Vulgatibacter sp.: one gene and its partners. The main gene of each other region encodes a partner of the protein of the gene in region 3 in a complex. Links are inferred from orthologs where the notes say so. Each region holds a gene or a part of one and is shown on either strand. Other genes may lie near its edges. The genes, in order: ACESMR_RS21565, ACESMR_RS21540 and ACESMR_RS23025.

What was found.
Region 1: the proteins of ACESMR_RS23025 (region 3) and ACESMR_RS21565 are in contact, whole or in part, in a cryo-EM structure (PDB 7NYH), measured with the Escherichia coli proteins. The link is inferred for Vulgatibacter sp. from one-to-one orthologs.
Region 2: the proteins of ACESMR_RS23025 (region 3) and ACESMR_RS21540 are in contact, whole or in part, in a cryo-EM structure (PDB 7NYH), measured with the Escherichia coli proteins. The link is inferred for Vulgatibacter sp. from one-to-one orthologs.

The regions. Positions count from the first base shown.
Region 1 is NZ_JAWLCN010000013.1:79,613-82,581, reverse strand. The notes cover bases 118-2,936. They hold ACESMR_RS21565 (complex I subunit 1/NuoH family protein), read right to left. Parts: upstream 2,329-2,936; coding sequence 907-2,328; downstream 118-906. Other genes in these bases: ACESMR_RS21560 (2Fe-2S iron-sulfur cluster-binding protein), read right to left, coding at 2,342-2,936; ACESMR_RS21570 (NuoI/complex I 23 kDa subunit family protein), read right to left, coding at 118-850. In the rest of the region: more of ACESMR_RS21570, read right to left, coding at 95-117; more of ACESMR_RS21560, read right to left, coding at 2,937-2,969. UniProt on the Escherichia coli protein: NDH-1 shuttles electrons from NADH, via FMN and iron-sulfur (Fe-S) centers, to quinones in the respiratory chain. The immediate electron acceptor for the enzyme in this species is believed to be ubiquinone.
Region 2 is NZ_JAWLCN010000013.1:74,322-77,390, forward strand. Bases 82-3,000 are described here. They hold ACESMR_RS21540 (NADH-quinone oxidoreductase subunit A), read left to right. Parts: upstream 82-1,319; coding sequence 1,320-1,682; downstream 1,683-3,000. Other genes in these bases: ACESMR_RS21530 (RrF2 family transcriptional regulator), read right to left, coding at 82-291; ACESMR_RS21535 (PHP domain-containing protein), read left to right, coding at 372-1,211; ACESMR_RS21545 (NADH-quinone oxidoreductase subunit B), read left to right, coding at 1,707-2,273; ACESMR_RS21550 (NADH-quinone oxidoreductase subunit C), read left to right, coding at 2,270-2,845; nuoD (NADH dehydrogenase (quinone) subunit D), read left to right, coding at 2,882-3,000. Also shown: more of ACESMR_RS21530, read right to left, coding at 1-81; more of nuoD, read left to right, coding at 3,001-3,069. UniProt on the Escherichia coli protein: NDH-1 shuttles electrons from NADH, via FMN and iron-sulfur (Fe-S) centers, to quinones in the respiratory chain. The immediate electron acceptor for the enzyme in this species is believed to be ubiquinone.
Region 3 is NZ_JAWLCN010000016.1:7,537-10,685, forward strand. The notes cover bases 151-3,149. They hold ACESMR_RS23025 (NADH-quinone oxidoreductase subunit J), read left to right. Parts: upstream 151-1,387; coding sequence 1,388-1,912; downstream 1,913-3,149. Other genes in these bases: nuoF (NADH-quinone oxidoreductase subunit NuoF), read left to right, coding at 151-1,391; nuoK (NADH-quinone oxidoreductase subunit NuoK), read left to right, coding at 1,915-2,223; nuoL (NADH-quinone oxidoreductase subunit L), read left to right, coding at 2,252-3,149. Outside these bases: NADH-quinone oxidoreductase subunit NuoE, read left to right, coding at 1-62; more of nuoF, read left to right, coding at 66-150. UniProt on the Escherichia coli protein: NDH-1 shuttles electrons from NADH, via FMN and iron-sulfur (Fe-S) centers, to quinones in the respiratory chain. The immediate electron acceptor for the enzyme in this species is believed to be ubiquinone.

The DNA of each region.
Region 1 (2,969 bases), on a different replicon or contig from region 3:
TTCGTCGTTCCTGTGCACGCCCATCTCCCCCAGGAACGCCGAAGGGCCCCGTCGCCGGAGCCCTTCGTGCGTTCGCTGGCTGATCCGCCCCGGCCTACTTGCGGCCGGCGCCGATCACCGGCTTCTGGAAGTCCGCCTCGACGAAGCGCGGCTGCGTCGGATGGGCGCGGCCCACCGGGTGCTGCGCCTTCGACTCCACCGCCTCGGTGCTGTGCTTGGCGAGGCCGTGCATCGGCACGTGCTGCGGCGGCTGCTTCGAATCCGGGCGCTTCACCCAGGGATCGCTGGGGTAGCTCACCGCAGGCCCCTTGAGCAGGCGCTCGACGGGATAGACGAAGCCGTCGCGGCGGAACTCCGGCGGCACGTGGGTGAAGGTGTCCATGCGGATGGCGTCCTTCGGGCACGCTTCCACGCAGAGACCGCAGACCACGCAGCGGAGCTCGTCGATGACGAAGGCCGTCGGATACTTCTCGATCGGATCGTCGGCGTACTCGCCCGCTTCGATGTAGATGCACTGCGCCGGGCAGACCGTCGCGCACATGTAGCAGGCCACGCAGCGCGGCTTGCCGTCCTCGCGCGGCACCAGGCGGTGCAGCCCGCGGTAGCCCACCGGGTAGGGGATCTTCTCCTCGGGGTACTGCACCGTGGAGACCGCGTTGCCGAGGGTGCCCTTGCGGTAGACGACCTCGGGGTTGGCGTCGCGGTTGCCGAACCAGTTGCCGAAGAAGTGGCGGGTGGTCACCGCGAGACCGCGGAGGACCTCGGGGATGTAGAGCCGCTCGTACCACGAGAGGCCCTTGTCCTCCTCGATGTGGAACTCGCGCGGCGCGTGCTTGGGATCGTGGGCCATCTGGGGACCATCTCCCGCCGACGCCTCCGGGGAGGCGCCGGCGCTGGCGGATTCGATTAGTGACCGTGCCCGGAGGCCACGGAAGGAGCGGCGGTGCTCTCCCCGCTGTAGCGGACGCTGGTGGGCCGCTTCGACGGGTAGAGCGCCGTGATGCCGACGAGCAGGAGGAGCTGCACGATGCCCACGAGCGCGAGCAGATCGAGCGAGGTATCCAGCAGGATCAGCACACCCGTCACCACGATGTTCACGATGGCGAGGGGCAGCAGCACCTTCCAGCCCAGGGTCTGGATCTGGTCGTAGCGGAAGCGCGGCATCGTCCAGCGGATCACCAGCTGCACCCAGGTCAGGATGCCGAGCTTGGCGAGGAAGGTGAGGCCGAGGATCACGGCGAGCGGGAAGACGCCCCAATTCGCGGCGATCCACTGCTCCACGCCCCAGGCCGGCGGCAGCGGCAGGTGGAAGCCGCCGAGGAAGATCGCGACCACCACGCCGGAGAGCACCACGATCTCCATGAACTCGGAGATCATGAAGAGGCCGAAGCGCATGCCCGAGTACTCGACGAAGTAGCCGATGATCTCCGACTCGCCTTCCGGCGCGTCGAAGGGGGCGCGCTTGGTCTCCGCGAAGGCGGCGGTGAAGAAGAGCAGGAAGCCGAAGGGCTGGAGGAAGATGCCCCAGGCCGGCAGCACGCCGCCGAAGACGCCCACCGACTGGGCGGCGGTCATCGTCTCGAGCTGCAGCGAGCTGTAGGCCATCATGCAGCCCACCAGCGACAGGCCCAGCGCGATCTCGTAGGCGATCATCTGCGAAGCGCCGCGGACGCCGCCGAGGAGCGCGAAGCGGTTGTTCGACGCCCAGCCCGCGAGGGAGGTGCCGTACACCGCCAGCGAGGCGAAGGCGAAGATGTAGAGCAGGCCGATGTCGAGGTTCGGCGCCACGGTGAGCGCCACCGGGAAGGCGGCGCTGGCGCCGAAGGCATCGGCGATCCCGGCGATGAAGGGGATCTCCGCCGCGGGGATGGCGGGAGCCACCGGCACCACGGCGAAGAGCACGAAGACCGGCGCGAAGGCGAGCATCGGCCCCAGGGCGTAGAGCGTCCGGGAGACCGAGCCCGGCACCACGTCCTCCTTGGTCAGCATCTTGATGCCGTCCGCGAGGAAGTGGGGCAGGCCCGCCAACGGCCGGTTCTTGAGGCCGGGGATGATCGAGAACCGGGCGCGGTTCGGACCGATGCGGTCCTGCATCATCGCCGACCACTTGCGCTCGGCGAGGGTGAGCATCGACGCGATGATCATCACCGCGCCGAGGATCAGCGTCAGCGTGTTGACGACCGCCATGCCGATGTAGGCACGGCCCGCGCCGAAGAGCGCCTCGGTGACCACGCCGCCGAAGGCTGCGAGGAAGTAGAAGACGGCCACCGCGCCGAACGCCAGCGCGAGGATGCCGATGATGACGGATGTGACGAGTGCAGCGCGCATCGGGATCCCCTGATCAGGCGGAGGTGGGCGTCTTCAGCGGAACGAGCTGCCGCCAGCCGGCGGGACGGCCGTCGACGGTGCCACCGGTGAGCGGGGTCACGCCACGCAGGGTGTTGCGGGGCACCTTGTTCCAGTCGAAGTCGCCGAGGGCACCGGCGGGCAGACGCCGCGACTGCTCCACGAAGACCTCGCGGGCGGAGGCGTAGCGGTAGGCGAGCCCGAGCTCCGCGCCGATGGCGCCTGCCCAGAACCAGCCCCCCTGCACGTCGCCACGGGCGGGGTACGCCGGCAGGAAGCGCTGGGCGCGGCCCTCGAAATTGACGAAGGTCCCCTCGGTCTCGGCGTGGGTGGCGAGCGGCAGCACCACGTGGGCCGCCTTCGTCACCGCGGTGTCGTTGGCGGCGAGCGCCACCACCGAGCCGGCGTTGCCGAGCCACGCGGCGAACTGCTCGCCCTCGGAGGGCACGTCGACGCCGGCGAGGAGCACGGACTGCGCCTTGCTCTTGCCGAGGTCGTTCCAGCTGCGGAGCCCGAGGCCGAAGGCCTGCGCCGCGAGCTCGACGCCCTTGCGGTTCGGGTTGCGGTCCGCCTTCAGCAGGAAGTCGTCGCCCGTCTCGTCCTTGCGGCCCGAGACGAAGATC
Region 2 (3,069 bases), on a different replicon or contig from region 3:
CAGGCAGACGTTGACGCGAACCGGCCCCTCGACCGCCTCGATCACCTCGAGGAACGAGATCTCCCCCGCAGGCTTGGCGAGCGCATAGCCGCCGCCGCTGCCGCGTTGGGAGACGAGCAGCCCGGCGTCCGCCAGGGTCTTGAGGATCTTGGCGAGGAAGTCCTCGGGGACCTCGATCCGCTTGGCGATGTCGCGGAAGGGCATCAGATCACCCTGCGGCCGCCCGGCGAGAAAAATCATCGCGCGGAGGCCATAGTCGATCTTGCGGCTGATCTGCAGGACGTGCTGCATTGCCTTCCCCATTCCGCCCGGCAGCCGTGCATCTGGCGCCGGCGGCCTTTATAGCTTGGTGCTTCGAGGAACGGCCACCGGTGATCGACCTGCACAGCCACACCACTGCGTCCGACGGCGTCCACCCACCCGAGGGGCTCGTCCGCCTCGCGGCAGCAGCAGGCGTCACCGTCCTCGCGGTCACCGACCACGACACCACCGCCGCCATCGCCGCGGCCACCCGGGCAGCAGAGGAACAGGGCGGGGCGCTGCGGATCGTCCCGGGGATCGAGATCTCCTCCCTCTGGAAGGGGAAGGAGATCCACGTCCTCGGCCACTTCATCGACCCGGCCGACGAAACCCTCTGCTCCCGGCTCGCCGTCTTCCGGGAGGCGCGGGAGAACCGGATGGCGGCGATGGTGGAGCGCTGCCGCTCCCTCGGCCTCGACGTCACGCTCGAGGAGGTCGAGGCCCGCCGCACCGGCCCCGGCACCCTGGGCAGGCCGCACCTCGCCAGGCTGCTGGTGGAAAAGGGCTACGCCAGGGACTTCCAGGGCGCCTTCGACAAATGGATCGGCAAGGGATCGCCGGCCTGGGTGGAGCGGGCGATGCCCGACGCCGCCGAGGCCATCGCCCTGATCCGCGGGGCAGGGGGCTGCGCCACGGTGGCCCACCCGGCGCTCTCCGGCCTGGTGGAGAAGGACCTGCGCGCCCTGGCTGCTGCAGGCATGGTGGGCCTCGAGGCGGATCACCCGGCCCAGACGCCGGACGTTCGCAAGAACCTGCGACTCCACGCTCGCACCCTCGGGTTGTGTGCGACGGCAGGCTCCGACTACCACGCCGATGAAACGGGCGGGATGCGACTCGGCACCGAGGGCATGGAACCCGGCGAATTTGCTGGCTACGAAGCCCTGGCGACACGTTCCACAATGGTACCGTGAAACACCCTTGTCCGGCAGTGGATTGTCGTTGACAGGGTGGGGGTCGGTTCCTATCCTCCGCGCCTCGCAAGACCCCCAAAGGTCCCCGCGGACGAAAGGCTCGGCGTCATGGAGCACTTGCCCAATTGGTTTCCGATCCTGGTCGTGGTGGTCATCGCCACGGTCATGGTCCTGGTGCTCACCTTCCTGAGCTGGCTGCTGGGGCCGAAGCGGATGACGGCCATCAAGGCGACCGCCTTCGAATGCGGCTCGGAGTCGTCGGGCAGCGCCCGCGAACGCTTCAGCGTGAAGTTCTACATGGTTGCGCTCCTCTTCGTCGTCTTCGACGTCGAGGCCGTCTTCCTCTACCCGTGGGCCGTGCTCTTCAAGGAGCTGGCCTGGCCGGGGTTCATCGTCATGGGGATCTTCCTTTTCCCCGTGGTGATCGGACTCGTCTACGAGTGGAAGAAGGGCGCGATGGAGTGGGATTGATCCCGCTCCTCGAGGTGAACTGAGATGGCCGAGAATTTCCAGGCGATTACGACCCGGCGCGAGGAAGCACAGGGCTTCATCGAGCGCATGGTTTCGCGCGGCCTCGGTTGGGCGCGCAAGTACTCGCTCTTCCAGTACCCGTTCGTCACCGCCTGCTGCGGCATGGAATACATGTCGATGGCGGGCGCGCGTTACGACATCGCCCGCTTCGGCGCCGAGTTTCCCCGGTTCTCGCCGCGCCAGGCGGACCTGCTCATGGTCGTGGGTACGGTCAACCTGAAGCAGGCGCCGATCCTCAAGCGCGTCTACGAGCAGATGGCCGAGCCGAAGTGGGTCATCGCCTTCGGCGTGTGTGCGTCGTCGGGCGGCTTCTACGACAACTACGCGGTGCTGCAGGGCATCGACAAGATCATCCCGGTGGACGTCTACATCCCGGGCTGCCCGCCGCGTCCCGAGCAGGTGCTCGACGGCCTCATCCTCCTCCAGGAGAAGATCCAGGCCCAGTCTCACAAGCTCATCGACCGCCACCCGCCCGAGCCCGAGCTGGTTCGTCCCGCGGGTCGCGACCTCGTCTCCGGAGTGAACAAGTGAGCGAGTTTGCCCTCCAGCGGATCGCCGAGCGTTTCCCCGACGCGGTGGTGCAGGGCTACAGCCTGCACGGCGACGAAACCCTCGTGATCGAGCGCGCCCACCTCCTCGAGGTGGCGCGGTTCTGCAAGGACGATCCGGAGCTCGATCTCAAGCTCCCGCTCTCCGTGACCTGCGTCGACTTCATCGACGAGAAGCCGCGCTTCGAGCTGGTCTACACGCTCTACTCGATCACGAAGAAGCACCACCTGCGCCTCAAGGTCCGCGTGCCCGAGGAGGATCCGGTCGTCGCCTCGGTGATCTCCGTGTGGCGCGGCATGGACTACTGGGAGCGCTACTGCTGGGACATGTACGGCGTTCGCTTCGAGGGCCGTGGCCCGGTGAAGCGGCTGTGGATGTACGAGGAGTTCGAGGGGCACCCGCTCCGCAAGGACTACCCGCTCCGCGGCCGCCAGCCGCTCATCCCCGAAGCGGACGTCCAGGACATCTACCGTGGTCCCGGCCCTGGCCCCGGTTCGCCGCCGGCGAGCCGGCCCAACCCGCCGCGTCCCTCCCAGCTTCCCGTCATCAAGTAGCCTCCGCCCTCTCGCAGGACGGAAGAGGCAGAGAAGATGCCTGTACAGCGCGATTTCGAGGGAGCGTCCGGCGCGGACTCCGCACTGGAAGCACGCCTCCCCACCAAGACGATGTCGCTCAACATGGGGCCGTCGCATCCGGCGTCCCATGGCACGGTCCGCTTCAACATCGAGCTGGACGGCGAGAACATCGTGAAGCTCGATCCCGAGATCGGCTTCCTCCA
Region 3 (3,149 bases):
CCCTCAAGAAGGCCGATCAGCTCATCGAGGACCTGCGCAAGCAGGCCCCGAAGAAGGCGTAAGACATGGCCGAGCGGCTCCTCACCAAGAATTGGTTCCAGCCCGACAGCCGGAGCCTCGCGTTCTACAAGCAGCACGGCGGCATGGAGAGCCTCAACAGGGTTCTCAAGATGGCGCCTGCCGACGTGACCGCCGAGGTCAAGAAGTCCAACCTCCGCGGTCGCGGTGGCGCGGGCTTCCCCACCGGCATGAAGTGGAGCTTCGTCCCCAACGTCGAGGGGCCGAAGTACCTCTGCATCAACGCCGACGAGTCGGAGCCCGGCACCTTCAAGGACCGGCTCATCATCGAGCAGGACCCGCACTCGCTGATGGAAGGCATCGCCATCGCGTCGTGGGCCCTCGGCGTCCACACCTGCTACATCTACATCCGCGGCGAGTACCTCGAGCAGGCGGAGATCCTCGAGAAGGCGATCGAGGAGTGCTACGCCGCCGGCATCTTCGGCAAGAGCGTGCTCGACTCGGGCTGGGCCCTGGACGTCTACGTCCACCGCGGCGCCGGCGCCTACATCTGCGGCGAGGAGACCGCGCTGCTCAACAGCCTCGAGGGCTGGAAGGGCTGGCCGCGCCTCAAGCCGCCGTTCCCCGCGGTGAAGGGCCTATTCGGCGCGCCCACCGTGGTGAACAACGTCGAGACGATCAACACCCTGCCCACCATCTTCCAGATGGGCGCCGACGCCTACGCGAAGCTCGGCACCGACAAGTCGGGCGGCACCAAGCTGATCAGCATCTCCGGCCACGTGGCGAAGCCCGGGGTCTACGAGATCCCGATGCAGACCAGCTTCCTCGACATCATCCACAAGCCCGAGTACGGCGGTGGCGTTCCCGGCGGCCGCAAGGTCAAGGCCGTGATCCCCGGCGGCTCCTCGGCGCCGGTGCTCGCAGCGAACGAACTCGACGTGTGGGCGGAGTTCGAGGCGCTCAAGGCCAAGGACAACATGGCCGGCTCCGGCGCCATCGTGGTGATGGACGAGTCGACGTGCATGGTCCGGGCGCTCTGGCGCATCTCGAAGTTCTACGCGGAAGAGAGCTGCGGCCAGTGCACGCCCTGCCGCGAAGGCACGCCGTGGATGGAGCGCATCCTCCGCAAGATCGAGGAAGGACAGGGCGAGCCCAAGGACCTGACCCTGCTCCTCTCCGTGGTGAACTCGATCGCGCCCTATCCGCCGATCGGTCTCGGCACCACCATCTGCGCCCTCGGCGACGCAGCGGCCCTGCCGGTCCACTCCTTCGTCCAGAAGTTCCGCGCCGAGTTCGAGCAGCACATCAACGAGCACCGCTGCCCGTTCCCGCACCCGTTCGGCATCCTCGCCGACGAAGGGGTCCGCGCATGACGCCGCTTCTCGCCGCAGCCGTCGCCGAAGGCGTGATCTTCTACCCGCTCGCGATCCTCACGCTGGCGGGCGCCTTCACGATGATCCTCTCCCGCAACCCGGTCTACGCGGCGATGAGCCTGGTGCTCACGTTCTTCGGGATCGCGGCCATCTACGTGCTGCTCTCGGCGGAGCTCCTCGCCGCGCTGCAGATCATCGTCTACGCCGGCGCCATCATGGTGCTCTTCCTCTTCGTGATCATGCTGCTGAACATCACCGAAGCGGAGATGGGCAAGCAGAGGATCACGGTGGGCGCGGTGGTCGGCGGAGCGGTCGCCCTCGTCTTCTGGATGCTCTCGTACACCGTGTTCGAGGGGCTTCCGAACCAGGAGATGCCGACGCAGCTCGCGGCGAACTTCGGCGAGGTGGTCGGCGTCGGGCGCATCCTCTTCACCCAGTTCATCCTCCCCTTCGAGGCGACGGGCATCCTCCTCCTCGTCGCCATCGTCGGCGCGGTGGTCGTCGCCAAGGCAAAGATCTGAGCATGAACACCGTACCGCTCGCTCACTATCTGGCGCTCGCCTCCGCGCTCTTCGCCATCGGCCTGGCCGCGGTCCTCATCCGGCGCAACGCCCTGCTGATCTTCATGGGCGTCGAGCTGATGCTCAACGCAGCCAACGTCACCTTCCTTGCCTTCGCCCGCAACCTGAACGACGCCGCGGGGCACTCGATCGCGTTCTTCGTGATTGCGGTGGCTGCAGCGGAAGCGGCAATTGGCCTGGCGATCCTGATCGCGGTCTTCCGGACGCGAAACACGATCAACGTCGACGAAGTCGACGCCCTCAAGTACTGACCCCGGACGACCGAGGGAGATTTCTCCGATGGATCCTACCCTGGGCTTGCAGAACGCCCTCCACTGGATCGTCCTGCTGCCACTGATCGGCGCGGCCATCAACGGCCTGCTCGGCAAGCGGCTGGGCCGGGCCAACGTTCATCTCATCGCGCTCGGCGTGATCTTCGGCGCGTTCGTCGTGTCGGCGCTCGCGCTCTATGAAGTCAGCTTCGGCGGCTCGCAGCGCATCGAAGAGCTGTGGTGGCATTGGTTCACCATCGGCGACATCCCCGTGGAGATGGCGTTCGCCGTCGACCGGCTCTCGGCCACGCTCATCTGCGTGGTCACCGGCGTCGGCTTCCTCATCCACCTCTTCTCCACCGAGTACATGAGCCACGACGAGGGGTATTGGCGCTACTTCGCCTACCTCAACCTCTTCGTGGGCATGATGTCGACGCTCGTCCTGGGCGCGAACCTCATCGTGATGTTCGTGGGCTGGGAAGGCGTGGGTCTCGCGTCGTACCTGCTCATCGGCTTCTGGTATACCGACGACACCAAGGCCTACGCCGGCCGCAAGGCCTTCGTGGTCAACCGCATCGGTGACTTCGGCTTCCTCCTCGGCGTCTTCACGCTCATCGGCCTCTTCGGCACGGTGGACTTCGTGGAGCTGCAGGCTGCCGCTGCCCGGGTGCTTCCCGGCGCAGTCCTCGGCGGCGGCCTGTGGAGCGGCTGGACCGTCGGCGCGGTGCTCACCGTCGCCTGCCTCCTCCTCTTCGTCGGCGCCACCGGCAAGAGCGCGCAGCTGCCGCTCTACGTCTGGCTGCCCGACGCGATGGCAGGTCCGACGCCGGTCTCGGCCCTGATCCACGCGGCGACGATGGTGACCGCCGGCGTCTACATGATCGCCCGGCTCTCGTTCCTCTACGTCTACACGCCGACCGCGATGA